DNA from 2 places in the Streptomyces sp. NPDC046925 genome. Region 1 is predicted to be linked to the other one. Evidence: riboswitches for the same ligand, from Rfam matches in the RefSeq annotation. Region 1 holds a riboswitch; the other holds the start of a gene.

Region 1 (4,409 bases):
GGCCACTGAGCGAGCGCTGTCTGGGCTTGCGGTGCGCTGCCACGAAGGGGGGCTCCTTAAGGTTCCGGCGGCAGCCCGCACAGGGGGAGCGGACCGCCGCCGGATTCTCGGCGGTGGTGGCCGACTGCCGCCCCTGGTCCGGACGGCGGTGGGGAGCCGGTCACCTGACGAAGGACGCTAAACCTGGCGGTCACGACTTGGTGACGGATTGTCCGCAACTGACGGAAGTGCGCCGCCGGTGACCGCATGTGACTGCACGATCTGCCGGGCCGGGCGCCCTTCGCGCAGGTGTGTGACCGATGCGGCACTTGCGGCCGACCTGGCTGCGGAGTGGTGATATGACCCGGCTAGGCTCCGGAGCCATGGACGTTCTCACCCATCTCTTCGTCGGCCTGCACATCATCGGCATCGCCTCGCTCCTGGGTGGCTTCCTCACCCAGATGAAGCAGATGGGCCAGGGCACGGCCCGCTTCAACCCGGCGATGCTGCACGGCGCCCTGACGATGCTCGTCACGGGCGTCGTCCTGGTGGGTCTCAACCAGGCGGACGACAACCCGGTCAACAACGTCAAGATCGGCATCAAGATGGCCGTGCTGATCGTGATCCTCGCGCTGGTCTACGTGAAGCGCGACGAGGAGAAGGTGGACAAGGCGATGTTCGGCGCCGTCGGGCTGCTGACCGTCGCGAACATCTTCATCGCGGTGATGTGGACCTGATCCCGCCCCACTGACGTAAAACGGCCCTCCACGCGCGCGTGGAGGGCCGTTTTCGGCAAGCGATGGTTACGCGGGCCGCACCACGCTGTGGATCGGCATGTAGTAGATCGACTCGGTGCGGACGTTCGCACCCGGCTTCGGGGCGTGGATCATCTTGCCGTCGCCGATGTAGATACCGACGTGGCTGATGTCGTCGTAGAAGAAGACCAGGTCACCCGGCTTGGCGTCGGCCGTCTTCACGGTCGTGCCGACCTTCACCTGGTCCCACGTCGTACGCGGCAGGGAGATCCCCGCGGCCTTCCAGGCGTCCTGCGTGAGCCCGGAGCAGTCGTACGAGTCGGGGCCGGTGGCGCCCCACACGTACGGCTTGCCGATCTGCGCCTCCGCGAAGCTGATGACCTTCGCGGCCTTCGTCGCGTAGGCGCCATCCGTGCCGCCGGAGCCCGTGCCGGAGCCGGAGCCGGAGCCGGTGTCGGAACCGGAGCCCGAGTCGGGGGTCTCCTTGTTCTTCTCGCGCTCCTTGGCCGCGGCCTCTTCCGCCGCCTTGCGCTTGGCCTCCGCCTCGGCCTCCTGCTTGCGGGCCAGCTCGGCGGCCTTGCGCTTGGCCGCCTCTTCCTTCTTCTTCTCGATCGCCGCGAGCCGCGCCTTCTCCTCGGCCGTCAGCTCCGAGAGCAGCGTGCGCGCCTTGCCCAGCTTCTCCTGGACGGCCTGCTTGCTCGTCTTGAGGTCGTCCCGTGAGTCGCTCAGCGTCTGAAGGCTCTTGGCGGCCTTCGTGCGCTGCTTCGTCGCGGCGGCCTGCTTCGTCTGGTAGTCGTCGACCGCCTTCTTCTGGCGCGCGGTCAGCCGGTCCGACAGGTGGTTCTGGTCGAAGTACCCCTGCGGGTCGTCGGCCAGCATCATCGTGGCGGTCTCGGAGACGGCGCCGGTGCGGTACTGCGCGGCGGCGAACGAGCCAAGCTCCTGGCGGGCCTCGTTCAGCTTGTCGGTGCGCTCGGCGACGTCGTCGAGCAGGGTGTCGACCTTCTTGCGCTGCTTGTCGGTGCGCTCCTTGGCCGAGTTGTACTTCTGTGTGGCCACACCCGCCTGGTGGTAGAGGTCGTCGACCTTCTTCTGGACCTCTTCGAGGCTGGGCTTCTGCGGTGCGGACGGTGCCGCCTGCGCGCTCTGTGACAGCAGGGCCACGGAGGTGAGGGCCGCCGTCGTGATGCCGAGGGCGGGGGTTGCGCGCAGGGCGGCAATGCGGGTCCGCGGCTTGCGGTGCGACGCCAAGGGAGGCGACTCCTTCCGTAGACCGCCTACCGGGTTAGCTGTCGGGTTCGGGCGGGTGGTTCCGGAAGGTTGCCCTACAGTCCCGTACTGCGTACGGGACCGATTCACCCCAAGTTCATCGTGGGTCCCCGGCTCCGAGGAGATCGAACTCGGCGGAGGCCACCCGTTCCCGGCGGGGTTCGCCGGTGGGAGTACGAGCAGCCCGGGCAGCACGCTAGCCAACTCGTGTGGTCCGTGTGAAGGTTGATGTTCGATATGCCCGATACATTTTCGTTACTTTACGAAGCTCTTGACGTGGGCACGAAGTGCCGAAGCGGAGAGTGATCGTCCGCGAGCAGGGCGTAGGCGAGAGTGACGTGGCCGGAACCCGGGGCGGGTTGTCAGTGCGGCCGCCTAGACTCGGGAGGCGATGAGCAGCCTCTTTGATGACAGCTTCCTGGCGGACCTCAAGCCCTCGCGGGCTTCGGAGGAAGAGCCCCCGCCACCGCCCGAGGACAACACTCCGGAGTCCATTCCGGATGATCTGTTCGACGGGAAGTTCGACGCGCCCGCACCCCGCGACGCGCACTATCGCGGCGGCGCCCCGCGCCCCGTGATCGACCCGGCGGCCCTCCTCGACGGTCTGAACGAGAACCAGCGCGCGGCCGTCGTGCACGCGGACTCCCCGCTGCTCATCGTCGCGGGCGCCGGCTCCGGCAAGACCCGGGTCCTCACGCACCGCATCGCGCACCTCCTGGCCGAGCGGCACGTGCACCCGGGGCAGATCCTGGCGATCACCTTCACGAACAAGGCCGCCGGCGAGATGAAGGAGCGCGTCGAGCAGCTCGTGGGGCCGCGGGCCAACGCGATGTGGGTGTCGACCTTCCACAGCGCGTGCGTCCGCATCCTGCGCCGCGAGTCGAAGAAGCTCGGCTTCACGTCCTCCTTCTCGATCTACGACGCCGCGGACTCCAAGCGCCTGATGGCGCTGGTCTGCCGTGACCTGGACATCGACCCGAAGAAGTTCCCGCCGAAGTCCTTCAGCGCCAAGATCTCCAACCTGAAGAACGAGCTGATCGACGAGGAGACCTTCGCGGGTCAGGCCGCCGACGGCTTCGAGAAGACGCTCGCCCAGGCGTACGCGATGTACCAGTCGCGGCTGCGCGAGGCGAACGCCCTCGACTTCGACGACCTGATCATGACGACGGTCCACATGTTCCGCGCGTTCCCGGACGTCGCCGAGCACTACCGCCGCCGCTTCCGGCACGTGATGGTCGACGAGTACCAGGACACCAACCACGCCCAGTACGCCCTGGTGCGCGAATTGGTCGGCCCCTCCGGGGGCGAGGGGGACGACCCCGCCGAGCTGTGTGTCGTGGGCGACGCCGACCAGTCGATCTACGCCTTCCGCGGCGCCACGATCCGCAACATCCTCCAGTTCGAGGAGGACTACCCGGACGCGACGACGATCCTCCTGGAGCAGAACTACCGCTCCACGCAGACGATCCTCACCGCGGCCAACGCCGTCATCGAGCGCAACGAAAGCCGCCGCCCCAAGAACCTGTGGACCAACGCGGGCGCGGGTGCGGGCATCATCGGCTATGTCGCCGACACCGAGCACGACGAGGCGCAGTTCGTCGCCGACGAGATCGACCGGCTCACCGACGCGGGCGACGCGAAGGCCGGCGACGTCGCGATCTTCTACCGGACGAACGCGCAGTCCCGTGTCTTCGAAGAGATCTTCATCCGCGTCGGCTTGCCCTACAAGGTCGTCGGCGGCGTCCGCTTCTACGAGCGCAAGGAGGTCCGGGACGTCCTCGCGTATCTGCGCGTGCTCGCGAACCCGGAGGACTCCGTCCCGCTGCGGCGCATTCTGAACGTCCCCAAGAGGGGCATCGGTGACCGCGCCGAGGCGATGATCGACGCGCTCTCGCAGCGCGAGAAGATCTCCTTCCCGCAGGCGCTGAAGCGCGTCGACGAGGCGTACGGAATGGCGGCCCGCTCGGCGAACGCCGTCAAGCGTTTCAACACGCTGATGGAGGAGCTGCGGACCATCGTCGAGTCCGGCGCGGGCCCCGCCGTCGTCCTGGAGGCCGTGCTCGAACGGACCGGGTACCTCGCCGAGCTGCAGGCCTCGACCGACCCGCAGGACGAGACGCGCATCGAGAACCTCCAGGAACTCGCCGCCGTGGCACTGGAGTTCGAGCAGGACAACGGCGAAGCCGGTGAGAGCGGCGAAGGGGAGACCGAAGCCGCAGGGGAGACCGAGGGCGAAGGGGGCGCCGAGGCCGCGGAAGGGGACACCGAGGCCGCAGAGGACGCGGGCGCGGCCACGGCTGCTTCGGGCACGCTCTCCGAGTTCCTGGAGCGGGTCGCGCTCGTCGCCGACTCGGACCAGATCCCCGACGAGGAGGACGACGGCTCCGGAGTCATCACCCTGATGAC
Region 2 (4,409 bases), on a different contig from region 1:
CCTCGACGTCACGGCGGAAGAGGTCCGTGAGGCCGCCGCCGCCCGCCTGCGCCCCGACAACCGGGCGGTGCTCGTGTACGAGCCCGTAGAGGGCACAGCGGGCCCCGAAGCCACCGACGAGGACGACGAGGAGGCGGCGAAGTGACCGAGGCCGCGACGATGCAGTTCCACCCGCAGCCCCAGGCGGGCGCCGCCAGGCCGTGGGCCTTCCCCGCGCCCGAGCGCGCCACCCTGGACAACGGCCTCACCGTGCTGCGCTGCCACCGCCCCGGCCAGCAGGTCGTCGCCGTGGAGATCCACCTGGAGGCGCCGCTCGAAGCCGAGCCCGCGGGCCTCGACGGCGTCGCCACGATCATGGCGAGGGCCTTCAACGAAGGCACCGACAAGCACTCCGCCGAGGACTTCGCCGCCGAACTCGACCGCTGCGGCGCCACCATGGACGCGCACGCCGACCACCCCGGCGTCCGGGTCTCCCTGGAGGTCCCGGTCTCCCGCCTCCCGAAGGCGCTCGGCCTGCTCTCCGACGCCCTGCGCGCCCCCGCCTTCGCGGACAGCGAGATCGAACGCCTCGTACGCAACCGCCTGGACGAGATCCCGCACGAGGCCGCCAACCCGGCGCGCCGCGCCGCCAAGGAGCTCTCCCGGCAGCTGTTCCCGGCCACGTCGCGCATGTCGCGGCCCCGCCAGGGCACCGAGGAGACGGTCACGGCCATCGACTCGGCCGCGGTGCGCGCCTTCTACGAGAAGCACGTGCGGCCCGCCACGGCGACCGCCGTCGTCGTGGGCGACCTCACCGGCACCGACCTGGACGCCGTCCTCGCCGACACCATCGGCTCCTGGACCGGCGGCACGGCGCAGCCGCGTCCGGTGCCGCCGGTGACCGCCGACGACACCGGGCGTGTCGTGATCGTCGACCGCCCCGGCGCCGTCCAGACGCAGCTGCTCATCGGACGCGTGGGACCGGACAGGCACGACCGCGTCTGGCCCGCCCAGGTGCTCGGCACGTACTGCCTCGGCGGCACCCTCACCTCGCGCCTGGACCGCGTCCTGCGCGAGGAGAAGGGATACACCTACGGCGTACGGTCGTTCGCCCAGGTCCTGCGTTCGGCTCCGGACGGCACGGGCGCAGCGATGCTGGCCATCAGCGGCTCCGTGGACACCGAGTCCACGGGACCGGCGCTCGACGACCTGTGGAAGGTCCTGCGCACCCTCGCCGCCGAGGGCCTCACGGACGCCGAGCGTGACGTCGCCGTGCAGAACCTGGTGGGCGTGGCCCCGCTCAAGTACGAGATGGCGGCCTCCGTGGCGGCCACCCTCGCCGACCAGGTCGAGCAGCACCTGCCCGACGACTTCCAGGCGCAGCTGTACCGCCAGTTGGCCGCGACCGGCACCGTGGAGGCCACCGCCGCCGTGGTGAGCGCCTTCCCCGTGGACCGGCTCGTGACGGTGCTCGTCGGTGACGCCTCGCAGATCGAGGAGCCCGTCAGGGCGCTCGGCATCGGCGAAGTGAGTGTCGTCACCGGCTGAGCACGGTGACAGCCTGAGTGACAGTCAGGACATATCGGGACCCCGGTGGCTGGAATTGGCCACCGGGGTCCTCATTTGTCCGAATTGGTATGGAGGTTACGTGTCTGCCCTGTGGCGTGCGCTACAAAAGCTCTGATCCGTTTGTCGTTTGAAAGACGCCACGCTTAGCGTCTGGTCCGGCTGTTCGTCATGCAGTACGCCGCACCCGCGGCACCGGACAGTCATCGCCGAGTCCCCGTACGGCGCGAGCCAGGGGAGCCGGGGACCCACATGTCCCCTTGGGGTGAATCGGGAACCTTGCCGTGAGGCGAGGGACTCGTAGGAGACCTTCCTGCTCCGAACCCGTCAGCTAACCCGGTAGGCGAGAGGGAAGGAAAGGACCAGCCGCTTCATGGCGTTCACCCGTGCCACCGGGAAGCACCGTCGCCCGAGCCGCCTCACGCGCACGACCGCGAATGTGGCGGGCGTCGCCGCACTGACCACCACCGGTGTCATCGGAGGCCTGGCCGCTCCGGCGCTCGCCGCCGACGACGCGGTGGCTCTCGAGCACACCGGCCTCACCCAGGCTGTCTCCGTCGGCGACTCGCTCGCCGCGAGCATCGACGCGCAGGCCACCGCGCAGCAGGAGGCCGCCGACGCCGCCGCGGCCGCCAAGAAGGCCGAAGAGGCCGCCAAGAAGAAGGCCGAGGAGGCCAAGCGCAAGGCCGAGGCCGAGGCGAAGGCCAAGGCCAAGAAGGAGCGCGAGGCCAAGGAGCGCGCCGCCCGCGAGGCCGAGCGCAAGCGCCTGAACACCTACGTCTCCCCGATCTCCGGCTCGTACGTCTCCACGGGCTACCAGACCGGCGGCGCCATGTGGTCCTCCGGCAGCCACACCGGCGTCGACTTCCACGCCGCGTCCGGTACCTCGGTCCACGCGGTCGGCTCCGGCACCGTCGTCGAGGCCGGCTGGGGCGGCGCCTACGGCAACAACGTGGTCATCAAGATGAACGACGGCACGTACACCCAGTACGGCCACATGTCGTCCCTCGGTGTCACCGTCGGCCAGGCGGTCACGCCGGGCCAGCAGATAGGCCTCTCGGGCTCCACCGGCAACTCCAGCGGCCCGCACCTGCACTTCGAGGCCCGCACCGGCGAGGACTACGGCACGGACATCGACCCGGTCTCGTACCTCCGCTCGCACGGCGTCAACGTCTGACCCACGGCGGTTCGCGCGACGCGCACCTGATTCACCGAAAGCCCCGGCTCATCGCGAGCCGGGGCTTTCGCCGTTCCCCGCCGCCTTTGGTCACGCATCACCTTTGGCCAAAAGTATCCATGGATTCTGGCCAGCCGTCGGAAATGCAGCCGCTCTGCAATAGAGTCACTGAAAAAGCGTCGGTCGACCGCGTTTCGCGGGGATTAAGGCGGAGGTCAGCTCATGCGCATTCCCGCGCACTCGGTGTGCACGGCCATCCGGGACGACATCGTCTCCGGTGTCTACGAACGGGGCGGCCGGCTCACCGAGGAACTGCTCGCGCGCCGCTACGGAGTCTCCCGCGTCCCCGTGCGCGAGGCCCTGCGCACCCTGGAGGCCGAGGGCTTCGTCGTCACGCGCCGGCACGCGGGCGCCTGCGTCGCCGAGCCCACCGAGCAGGAGGCCGCCGACCTCCTGGAGATGCGCGTGCTCCTGGAGCCGCTCGGCGCCGCCCGCGCCGCACAGCGCCGCACGGAGGCGCACCTGAAGGTCCTGCGCGGCCTCGTCAGGCTCGGCCAGGAGCGTTCCCGGCGCGGCCAGAGCGAGGATCTGCGCTCGCTGAGCGGCTGGTTCCACGAGACGCTCGCCCAGTCGTCCGGCAGCCCCGGCCTCACGGCGCTGCTCACCCAGCTCCGCCACAAGATCGCCTGGATGTACGTCGTCGAGGGCCCGGCCGCTCCCGCGGAGTCCTGGGCGGAGCACGCCGCGATCGTCGACGCGGTCGCCCGCGGGGACGCGGAACGGGCCAGGTCGCTCGCCGCGGCCCACGCGGAACGGTCGACGGCCGCGCACAGGCCGCGCTTTTCTCCGGTTCCGCAAGGTCACCGGACCGTGGGCCGTGATCGTGTGAGGGATTCGCAACATGCCGTAAACACGGTGGGCCTCCGGCATTAACAGAGGCGCCGTATACAAAGAAGTGCTATTCGGCGGGGGCGTTATTTCTGCTGCCCGAATTCGGTAAAAGCCCTCGGTATTCGATGGGGTGCGCGGAAACGGCGAAGGGCCCGCCCCGAATTCGGGCAGGCCCTTCGCCGTACGAGTACCGGTCTTTGCTAGACGGTCTCGGGAAGCTCCTCGAGGCCGTCGGCGACCAGCTTCGCCAGACGGTCGAGAGCGGCGTCCGCACCCTCGGCGTCGGAGGCGAGCACGATCTCCTCGCCGCCCTGCGCGCCCAGGCCGAGCACGGCGAGCATGGAGGCGGCGTTCACGGGGTTGCCGTCAGCCTTGGCGATCGTCACGGGGACGCCGGCGGCGGTGGCCGCGCGGACGAAGATGGAGGCGGGTCGGGCGTGAAGGCCCTCGGCCCAGCCGACGTTGACGCGGCGCTCAGCCATGTGTTGCTGCCCTTCCGGATGTCTCACAGTTGTCTAGACCAGTGTCTCATGCCGTTGCGCGTGCTCCGCCGGCCGCTGGTCCGTACGGCATCGACCGGTGGTCCTGCCCCGTCGACCGTACGTCCTCGTGCCACGGGCCCGCGTCCCGCCCTTCGACGACTCCTAGCCTGCCCCGGCCGCCGCGCACCCGCGACCCGTACCCTGGCCCCATGACGACCCCGTCGGACCGGCAGGCATATCCCTCCCACTGGGAAGCCGATGTCGTCCTGCGTGACGGAGGCACCGCGCGGATCAGGCCGATCACAGCCGAGGAC

The links. A riboswitch is a leader RNA that binds a small molecule or an ion and turns the genes downstream of it on or off. The one in region 1 is predicted to bind cyclic di-AMP.
Region 2: another riboswitch for cyclic di-AMP. It lies ahead of ABZ906_RS00480 (M23 family metallopeptidase); the one in region 1 lies ahead of ABZ906_RS34475 (C40 family peptidase).

The regions. Positions count from the first base shown of each region.
Region 1 is NZ_JBEYWZ010000011.1:162,271-166,679, forward strand. Features, by position in the region: gene ABZ906_RS34465 (NlpC/P60 family protein) at 1-43, opposite strand, end outside; gene ABZ906_RS34470 (hypothetical protein) at 363-716, shown strand; gene ABZ906_RS34475 (C40 family peptidase) at 783-1,985, opposite strand; cyclic di-AMP (ydaO/yuaA leader) riboswitch at 1,993-2,150, opposite strand; gene ABZ906_RS34480 (ATP-dependent DNA helicase) at 2,395-4,409, shown strand, end outside.
Region 2 is NZ_JBEYWZ010000001.1:119,281-123,689, forward strand. Features, by position in the region: gene ABZ906_RS00470 (pitrilysin family protein) at 1-145, shown strand, start outside; gene ABZ906_RS00475 (pitrilysin family protein) at 142-1,527, shown strand; cyclic di-AMP (ydaO/yuaA leader) riboswitch at 1,743-1,906, shown strand; gene ABZ906_RS00480 (M23 family metallopeptidase) at 1,919-2,722, shown strand; gene ABZ906_RS00485 (GntR family transcriptional regulator) at 2,945-3,655, shown strand; gene ABZ906_RS00490 (HPr family phosphocarrier protein) at 3,814-4,095, opposite strand; gene ABZ906_RS00495 (GNAT family N-acetyltransferase) at 4,305-4,409, shown strand, end outside.